2 regions of the Pseudarthrobacter sp. fls2-241-R2A-168 genome follow, and region 2 is predicted to be linked to the other one. Evidence: riboswitches for the same ligand, from Rfam matches in the RefSeq annotation. Region 2 holds a riboswitch; the other holds the start of a gene.

Evidence for each region. A riboswitch is a leader RNA that binds a small molecule or an ion and turns the genes downstream of it on or off. The one in region 2 is predicted to bind thiamine pyrophosphate.
Region 1: another riboswitch for thiamine pyrophosphate. It lies ahead of QRN11_RS13405 (FAD-dependent oxidoreductase); the one in region 2 lies ahead of thiC (phosphomethylpyrimidine synthase ThiC).

The regions. Positions count from the first base shown of each region.
Region 1 covers NZ_JARVSG010000019.1:108,260-112,824, forward strand. The annotation lists gene QRN11_RS13395 (RNB domain-containing ribonuclease) at 1-1,392, opposite strand, end outside; gene thiE (thiamine phosphate synthase) at 1,525-2,262, opposite strand; TPP riboswitch at 2,290-2,408, shown strand; gene QRN11_RS13405 (FAD-dependent oxidoreductase) at 2,401-3,792, shown strand; gene thiS (sulfur carrier protein ThiS) at 3,789-4,025, shown strand; gene QRN11_RS13415 (thiazole synthase) at 4,029-4,565, shown strand, end outside.
Region 2 covers NZ_JARVSG010000028.1:18,000-22,564, reverse strand. The annotation lists gene QRN11_RS15250 (alpha/beta fold hydrolase) at 1-13, shown strand, start outside; gene thiC (phosphomethylpyrimidine synthase ThiC) at 1-1,844, opposite strand, end outside; TPP riboswitch at 1,839-1,946, opposite strand; gene QRN11_RS15240 (amidohydrolase family protein) at 2,029-3,111, shown strand; gene QRN11_RS15235 (VOC family protein) at 3,215-4,090, shown strand; gene QRN11_RS15230 (hypothetical protein) at 4,243-4,565, shown strand, end outside.

The sequences.
Region 1 (4,565 bases), on a different contig from region 2:
GCGGGCCGTAACCGCGGGGTCCGCGATCTGGATGGTCCCCGAACCGCCGTTCCCGTTGCCGTTCCCGTTCTTGCCGTTGCCGTTTTTCCCGTTGTCCTTTTGGGGCTTGGAACCGGAAATGACGATCGCGTCGAACTCCTGGCCCACGTGGTTGACCAGCAGGGCCGCCTCCACAGTGTCCAGGGCCATTTTCTCCATCCGCGACGCCAGTTGGTCGGATCCGGCCATGATTTCCGGCAACGTTGGCAGGGCATCCCGTGCCCAGCCCGGTACCTTGCCGCCGTTGCTCAACGCCTCACAGATGACCAGGACAAAGCGGTCCACCAGGCGGCGCAGCGGGGCAGTGGTGTGCGCATAGGCGGCGCCGATGGCGGACTGGACGGCATCTTCGGGCACGGACCCGTCAAAGGCCGTGTAGGCAGCGCCGCGGAACAACATCCCGGCGGAGTGCATGATGGCCAGTTGGCGGGGATCGGTGGGGTCCAGGCTCCGCAGGTACTCGCCGTAGCTGACTTCACCGTCCCAGGGCTTGCCCAGGGCTTCGGTCTGCAGCCGGAAATGGTTCAGCGAGCGCTCATCGGGCGATGGCATGGTGCGCAGGATGCCCACTTTTCCCGTGAGCATGAGGCGGGCCGCTGCCATTCCGGTCATCAGCGAGATCTGGGCGTTCCAGTCCTCCACGGGCAGCTGGGGAGCAGCAGCGATCCGGTAGCCGCCGTCGGGCAGCTGGACGATCTCCTGGTCGGGCATGTTCAGGCTGGCGCCGCCGCGGGCACGCTCCAGTTCCACGCGCTTGAGCCCCACCTCTTTAAGGAGCTTCAGCACCGGCGGAGCCGTTCCGGCGTCCAGTTCCGCCTGCGTGCCCTTGTAGCTGAGCTTGGCCCGGCTGCGGATACGGGCCCGCCTGACGGCGACGGACGTGACCTCCGCGGCACTGTCCAGGCGGAAATCCCAGACGAATGCAGAGCAGTCCTGGTCCGGAAGGAGGCTGCCGGCCTGTTCACTGATGATTTCCGGATGCAGCGGGATCCGCCCGTCGGGGGCGTAGAACGTCTGTCCGCGGCGCCTTGTTTCCGCGTCCAACGGTCCGCCGGGCGTGACGAATGCGGGCACGTCGGCGATGGCGTAGAGCACGTGGTACCCGTCGCCGTCGGGCTCGATGAACAGTGCCTGGTCCAGGTCGGTGGAGGAGGCGGGATCAATGGTGACGAACTCGACGGCGGTGAGGTCGTAGGCGGGCAGCTGCAGGGATTCGACGGCCGCTTTGGCATCCGCCACGGCGTCGTCAGGGTAGGCGCCAGGCAGCTCCAGTTCGGTCCGCAGCGCACTGAGCGCCGCCTCGAGCGCGTTGTTGTGCTCGTGGACGTTGGGAGCCAGCCGATGGTGTGACACGAAAATCAGCCTAACTCGAATTCCGGCGATAATGCAGGCATCCGGGCCGGGAAGGGCGCACGGTAAAACCAGGGTAGCGGGCGTCAGCGGACCGGATGGTCAGTGAACCGTATCGCCGGAGACCGGACAGCCTCAGGAACCGGGGGCATCCAAGGCTGCGAGGAGCGATGCGGCGGCGGCCGAGGGATCGTCCGCCTCCGTGATGGCCCGGACCACCACAATGCGGCGGGCGCCTGCTTCCACTACCTGCTCAACGTTGCCGTGGTCGATGCCGCCGATGGCAAACCAGGGGACACCGGCGTCGGGCTGTCCTTCCTGTCCCGCAGCACTGGCCGCCGCGGCAGCGTACTTCACCAGCTCAAGCCCGACGGCGGCCCGCCCCGGTTTGGTGGGCGTTGCCCACACGGGGCCCACGCAGAAGTAGTCCAGCCCCGCGGGTCCGGACGCTGCCGAGAGAGCCGCGTCCACCTGCTCAGGTGCATGGCTGGACAGTCCGATGGCTGCGTTGCCGTTGAGCAGGGTGCGCGCGGCAGCGAGGGGAAGGTCCTTCTGGCCGATGTGGAACACCGGAGCGCCGGACAGCACTGCTATGTCAGCCCTGTCGTTGACAGCCCACAGCCGGCCGTGGCGCTCCGCGGTTTCCTTCAGCACGGCCAGGAGTTCCAGCTCCTCTGCGGCCTCGATGGTCTTGTCCCGGAGCTGGATGATGTCCACGCCGCCGGCAAAAGCGGCATCCACGAACTGCCCGAAATCGCCGCGGTCCTTGCGGGCATCCGTGCAGAGGTATAGGCGCGCGGAGCTGAGGCCGTTGCTGATTTTAGTGGTGCTGAGGACATCGGTGCCGGCGGCAGGAGTGTGGGACACATTCATGGGGGCAAGCCTAGTTCCTCTACACTTGCCTCGTACTGCGGGAGCCCGCGGCAGCTGTCACAAAGCGCCGGGCTGAGAGGGCGTCAGAGCCGACCGCTTGACCTGATCCGGCTAGTACCGGCGTAGGGAAGGAGACACATGGGTGCACTATCTGGCCGCGGCGCAACGGAACAACAGGCCGCGCCCGCCGGCGGCACCATCCGGGCTGACGTCGCCGTCATTGGCGGCGGAGTGATCGGCCACGGCATCGCCTGGGAGGCGCAACGCTCGGGGCGCTCCGTGGTGCTCATCGACGACGCACCGGGTTCCGGGGCCAGCCGGGCGGCCGCCGGAATGCTCGCCCCCGTCAGCGAACTGCACTATCAGGAGGAGGGCCTTCTGGAGCTGATGCTGGATAGTTCGACGCGCTGGCCCGCTTTTATTGCCGGGCTCCGCGCAGCATCGGGTGCTGATCCGGGATACATCACGACGCCGACCCTCGCCGTGGGTGCCGACGCCGCTGACCGCCGGGCACTGATGGACCTGCGCGGAGTACAGCAGGCCAACGGCCTCACCGTGGAACCGCTCACCGTCCGCGAAGCCCGTCAACGGGAGCCACTGCTCAGCCCGGCGATCGCCTGCGCGCTGGACACCCCGGCCGATCACCAGGTGGATCCGCGGCTGCTGGTGGACTGCCTGCGCCAGGCGCTCGCCGGCCACGGCGGACACGGCAGCGGCAGTGACGCGAACAGGACCAGTGGCGAGGGTGCCCACAGCGGGACCGGGGGCGATGGCACAGCTGTAGCAGGCGCCGTCGACGGCTACTCGGTGCCGGACAAAGCACGAGGGCTGCTGTGGCAGGACGGCGCCGTTGCCGGCGTGCAGTTGGCCTGCGGGGGAACCATCCTGGCCGCAGAGACCGTGGTGGCGAACGGGCTGCACGCGGCAGAACTTCAATCACTCCCGGAAGGCCTGCACCTTCGGCTGCGGCCCGTCTATGGGGACATCCTGCGGCTCGCCGTGCCCCGGCACCTGCAGCCGTTAGTGACCTCCACCGTCCGCGGACTGGTCCACGGCGTTCCGGTGTACATCGTTCCCCGGCGGGACGGCACCGTGGTCATTGGGGCAACCCAGCGCGAAGACGCGCCGGCTACTGCGCATGCCGTTTCCGCCGGTGGCGTCTACCAGCTCCTGCGCGACGCGCAGGTGCTGGTTCCCGCCGTCGCCGAACTCGAACTGCTGGAATGCACCGCCCGCGCCCGGCCCGGAACCCCGGACAATGCCCCGCTGCTGGGGCGCGTGCCCACAACGCACGGCATTGCGGGACAGGCCGGACACGTCCCCGGCCTCATCGTGGCCACCGGGTTCTTCCGCCACGGCGTCCACCTGACGCCGGCCGCAGCCGCCGTCTGCCGGGACCTCCTGGACGGCCGCGAGGATCCCCGCTGGGCACCCTTCAACCCGGCCCGCTTCAACGCCACACCCGCCGCGACTACCCGCTTCCCAACCGGCCGCCTGAGCCACCAACCGCCCACAAAGGAATCAGTATGAACATCACCTTGAACGGAACCCCGCACCCCGTGCCGGATGGTGCTTCCATCACCCAACTCGTCAGCCAGGTCACCGGCCGTCCCCTCGGTGCAGACGGGCAGGCCACGGATGGGCAGAAGCTCGGTGTGGCCGTGGCGCACAACGCCCAGGTAGTTCCGCGCAGCCAGTGGTTCGCCACTGCGCTCGCGGACGGCGACGAGGTCGAACTCGTCACGGCTGTGCAGGGAGGCTGACCCATGAGCGAAACCATCACTGCTGCAACCTCTGCCGCGCTCCACGATCCGCTGGTCATTGAGGGCGTCGAACTGGAATCCCGGCTCATCATGGGCACGGGGGGCGCACCCAGCCTGGACGGCCTCGGCGCTGCGCTCCTCGCCTCCGGGACAAGCCTGACCACGGTGGCCATGCGCCGCTATTCGACGGCGGAGACAGGCTCTCTGTTCCAGCTGCTCGTGGACCACGGCATCCGGGTGCTGCCCAACACCGCCGGCTGCTTCACCGCCCGGGACGCCGTGCTCACGGCCGAGCTGGCCCGCGAGGCACTGGAAACCGACTGGGTGAAACTGGAAGTCATCGCGGACGAGCAGACGCTCCTGCCGGACGCCGTCGAACTGGTGGACGCCACGGAACAGCTGGTCAACCGGGGCTTCAAAGTGTTCGCCTACACCAACGACGATCCTGTCCTTGCCCTCCGGCTCGAGAACCTCGGGGCCACTGCGGTGATGCCGCTCGGATCACCTATCGGTACCGGCCTGGGTATCCTGAACCCGCAC
Region 2 (4,565 bases):
TAGGGCGTCCTGACGCCCTGGCTTCCGGCGGGAACGCTCAGTTCCGGAAGGTAAACCTTGCCGCCGGCCGCCAGGAACTCCTCGCTCTTTCCGCGCATCCCTGCCGCGGCATCAGCCAGTGCCGCCTGCGCCGCCGCGGAACCGTACTCGTCCCGGATGTCCTGGCTGATCCGCATGGAGCAGAACTTGGGTCCGCACATGGAGCAGAAGTGCGCCGTCTTGGCCGGCTCGGCCGGCAGCGTCTCGTCATGGAACGCCTCGGCCGTCACCGGGTCGAGGGACAGCGCGAACTGGTCGCGCCAGCGGAACTCGAACCGTGCCTTGGACAGGGCGTCGTCGCGTTCGTGTGCGCCGGGGTGGCCCTTGGCGAGGTCCGCAGCGTGGGCAGCGATCTTGTAGGTGATCACCCCGGTTTTAACATCATCCTTGTTGGGCAGGCCCAGGTGTTCCTTCGGCGTGACGTAGCACAGCATGGCGGTGCCGTAGCGGGCGATCTCGGTGGCGCCGATGGCTGAGGTGATGTGGTCGTAGCCAGGCGCCACGTCGGTGACCAGCGGCCCCAGCGTGTAGAACGGGGCACCCTTGCACAGCTCCTGCTGGCGCTCCACGTTTTCGCGCACCAGGTGGAACGGAATGTGGCCGGGGCCTTCCACCATCACCTGCACGTCGTATTCCCATGCCCGCTGCGTGAGCTCAGCCAGCGTGTCCAGTTCGGCGAACTGCGCCGCATCGTTGGCGTCCGCCGTGGCCCCGGGCCGCAGTCCGTCACCCAAGGAGAAGGCGACGTCGTACCGGGCGAAGATTTCGCAGAGTTCGTCAAAGTGTGTGTAGAGGAAGTTCTCCTGGTGATGCGCCAGGCACCAGCCGGCCATGATCGAACCGCCGCGGGACACGATGCCCGTTACGCGGTTGGCCGTCAGGGGCACGTACCGGAGCAGAACCCCGGCGTGGATGGTCATGTAGTCCACACCCTGCTCGCATTGTTCGATCACGGTGTCGCGGAAAATTTCCCAGGTCAGGGCATTGGCTTCGCCGTTGACCTTCTCGAGTGCCTGGTAGATGGGAACGGTTCCGATCGGCACGGGGGAGTTGCGGATGATCCATTCCCTGGTGGTGTGGATGTCGTCGCCGGTGGACAGGTCCATCACGGTGTCCGCGCCCCACTGGGTGGCCCACTGCAGTTTGTCCACTTCCTCGGCGATGGAACTGGTGACGGCCGAGTTGCCGATGTTCGCGTTGATCTTCACCAGGAATGCCTTGCCGATGATCATCGGCTCGGATTCGGGGTGGTTGATGTTGTTGGGAATGATGGCCCGGCCGGCAGCAATTTCACTTCGGACCAGCTCGACGTCGCAGTTCTCCCGCAGGGCCACAAACCGCATCTCCGGGGTGACCACGCCCTGCCGGGCGTAGTGCATCTGGGTTACGGTCCTGCCGTCGACGGCGCGGCGGGGCACCGGCCGCGCGCCCTTCCACTCGGCGCTGGCCGCACCGCGGCGGACAGCCGAGCGTCCGTCGTCGAGCAGGTTCCGCCCGCGGCCGCCGTAAGCTTCCGTGTCCGCACGCGCTGCTATCCACTCAGCCCGGAATGGCGTGAGGCCGCGGACGGGATCACTGCCGGGCCCGGCGGTCCGGTAGACGCGGAACGGCCCGTTGGGCTGGCCGTTCGGTGAATCCGCCAGCTCGATTTCCGTGACCGGCACCCGTATCCCGGCCGCCGCGTCTTCGACAAACGCCAGGGAATGGGACTTCAGCGACTGCGTGACGGGTGGCTGGTCCTGGCCTTCGGACAGGCCGCCGGACTGAATTTGGGCAGGGTTGAGCTGTGCATTTGGTGTACTCAAGGAATACTCACTTCCTTCGCCGGCATTACCCGGACAGGTTCAACGGTCGCAGGCTGCGTCAGCCCGATCTCAGCCCCTGCAAGGGCACCCGTGTGGTCACCAAGAAGCTACCACAGCTGTTTCGGAAGGGCCGTGTCACATCCGGTGGTGCTAGCCTGTCCGGGCGGGAAAGCGAGGCAGATCCATGGCAGAGATCATCCAGTTCAACGGCGCCGTCCTGACCGGGCCGGACACCGAGGCACGCGGGCTGTGGTCCGTGGACGGCAGGCTGACCTTCCGGCGGCCGGCGGCGGAACCGGACAGGATCCTTGATGGCTGGGTGCTGCCGGGATTCGTTGACGCCCACTGCCATATCGGCCTGGGAACCGGTGGCGCCGTTGACGAAGCGACGGCGGGAGAGCAGGCAAGGACCGACCTGAATGCGGGCACGCTGCTGGTCAGGGACGCAGGTTCCCCCGCAGACACCCGCTTCCTCCAGGGCAGCCGCAACGGGCCGCTGCTGATCCGCGCCGGCAGGCATGTCGCCCGGACCCGCAGGTACCTCCGCGGCTTCGCCGAGGAAGTCGAGCCCGACGGCCTGGTGGAAGCCGTCCGGAAGCAGGCCCGCGACGGCGACGGCTGGGTCAAGCTCGTAGGGGACTGGATCGACCGCGGCGCCGGCGACCTGGCGCCGTCGTTCCCTGCCGCCGTCGTCAAGGACGCCGTCCAGGCCGTGCACGACGAAGGTGCCAGGATCACCGCGCACTGCTTCGCCGAAGAAACACTGGACCAGATGCTGGACGCGGACATTGACTGCATCGAACACGCCACCGGACTGTTGCCGCGGCACCTTCCGCGGTTCGTGGAGCAGGGTGTTGCCATGGTGCCCACCCTCATCAACATCGCCACTTTCCCTGACATAGCCGCGCAGGCGGAGCCCAAGTTCCCGCGGTATGCGGCCCATATGCGTGCCCTGTGGGAACGGCGGGCGGAGCGGGTGCTGGAGGCCTTCGACGCCGGAGTGAAGATCTACGCCGGAACGGATGCCGGCAGCGTCATCCGCCACGGTCGGATCGGTGATGAAATCCTGGCCCTCCACCATGCAGGCCTGCCTGTGGCCGCCGCCCTTGACGCCGCCTGCTGGGGCGCCCGGAAGTGGCTGGGTGTTGACGCGCTCGAGGAAGGTGCCCGGGCCGACGTCGTACTCTGCCGGGAGGATCCGCGGCAGGTTCCGGAAACGGTGCAGGAGTTGGCCCATGTGGTGCTGGGCGGGCGCGTCGTCCGCTGAGACACGGATAACCTGAAAACTGCTTGGAATAAATTGAAGCTTCAAGTAATTTTAATAGTGACAGGCCCACCAACCCGACGGGCCCCAGCACCGGGAGTTTTCAATGACTGCAGAAGCCGCCACCCAGGATCTTCTTCCTGCCGACCTCACTATGGGCACCGTGATGCTCAAGGTGGGCGACATGAAGGTCATGACCGACTACTACCAGCGTGCACTGGGGCTTGAAGTTGTGGCCGAGCAGGACGGCGGGCTGTACCTTGGCCGGCTCCAGAAGCCGCTGGTCCACCTTGCCCCCGCTCCGGGATTGAACCTCCCCGGCAGGGGGGAAGCCGGCCTTTTCCACACGGCCCTGCTGTTTGAGAACCAGGCCGACCTCGCAGCCACCATCGCCACTGCCGCCCGGTTCGAGCCGCGCTCCTTCGCCGGCAGTGCTGACCACCTCGTCAGCGAGGCCTTCTACTTCACCGATCCCGAAGGCAACGGCATTGAGCTCTACTGGGACCGCCCGCGGAGCAACTGGTCCTGGAACGGTACTGACGTGGTGATGGACAGCCTCGCCCTGCCGCCACAGCGCTACCTGGAGCAGCACCTCACCGAAGAATCCCTGCAGCGCCAGCGCGGAACAGTGGCCGGAGTCGGCCACGTCCACCTCCAGGTTGGCGACGTCCAGTCGGCCCGGGACTTCTACGTGGGCACCCTTGGCTTTGAAAAGACCGCCGGCTGGCACGGACAGGCACTCTTTGTCTCCGCCGGCGGGTACCACCACCACATGGCGATGAACGTCTGGAACAGCCGCGGGGCGGGGCCCCGCAAGGACACTCTTGGCCTGGGTGAAGTGCTCATCGAAGTTCCCTCGGGGGACGACGTCGGGGCGCTCGCTGACCGGCTGAAGGTCGCCGGGGTGCCCGCGCACCACACCGGTGCGGAACTGCGGTTCGAGGATCCCTGGCGCAACAACATCCGGGTCGCAGTCCGCTGAGCCCGCCTGCGAACCCCGTTGGGATGCCGCCTGCCGGAACGGGTGCGGGCGGCGGGGGCCGGGGCGGTGTACTAGGCTGATGCCGAACGGCCGGCGCGGCAGGTGCCGCTTGCTTGAGCGGCCGCACCGTCGACGGAACGAGGGCACTTCCCATGGGCTTCACCGAGATCTTTGTTGCCGACCACGCAGGCGCGCTGAAGCGCGCCGGAGTGCTGGACCAGGGCAGCGGCCAGCCGGCCGCGCACGCTGTGCGCATCCCCGAAATCAGCGACTTCGAAATTGAGCAGCTTGGTGATCTCGCCGGCACCGCCGTGCATGCCGGCGGCGCCGACTACGAGCTGACCATGGTGGACATAGCCAGCGACTCGCTCCTTGCTGTACCCCCGGCCATGGTCCGTGCCCTCGCCGACCTTCTGACCTATGAGATCGAAGGGGAAGGCAACGTCCTGGATGACGTCGCCGAACAGTGGGCTGC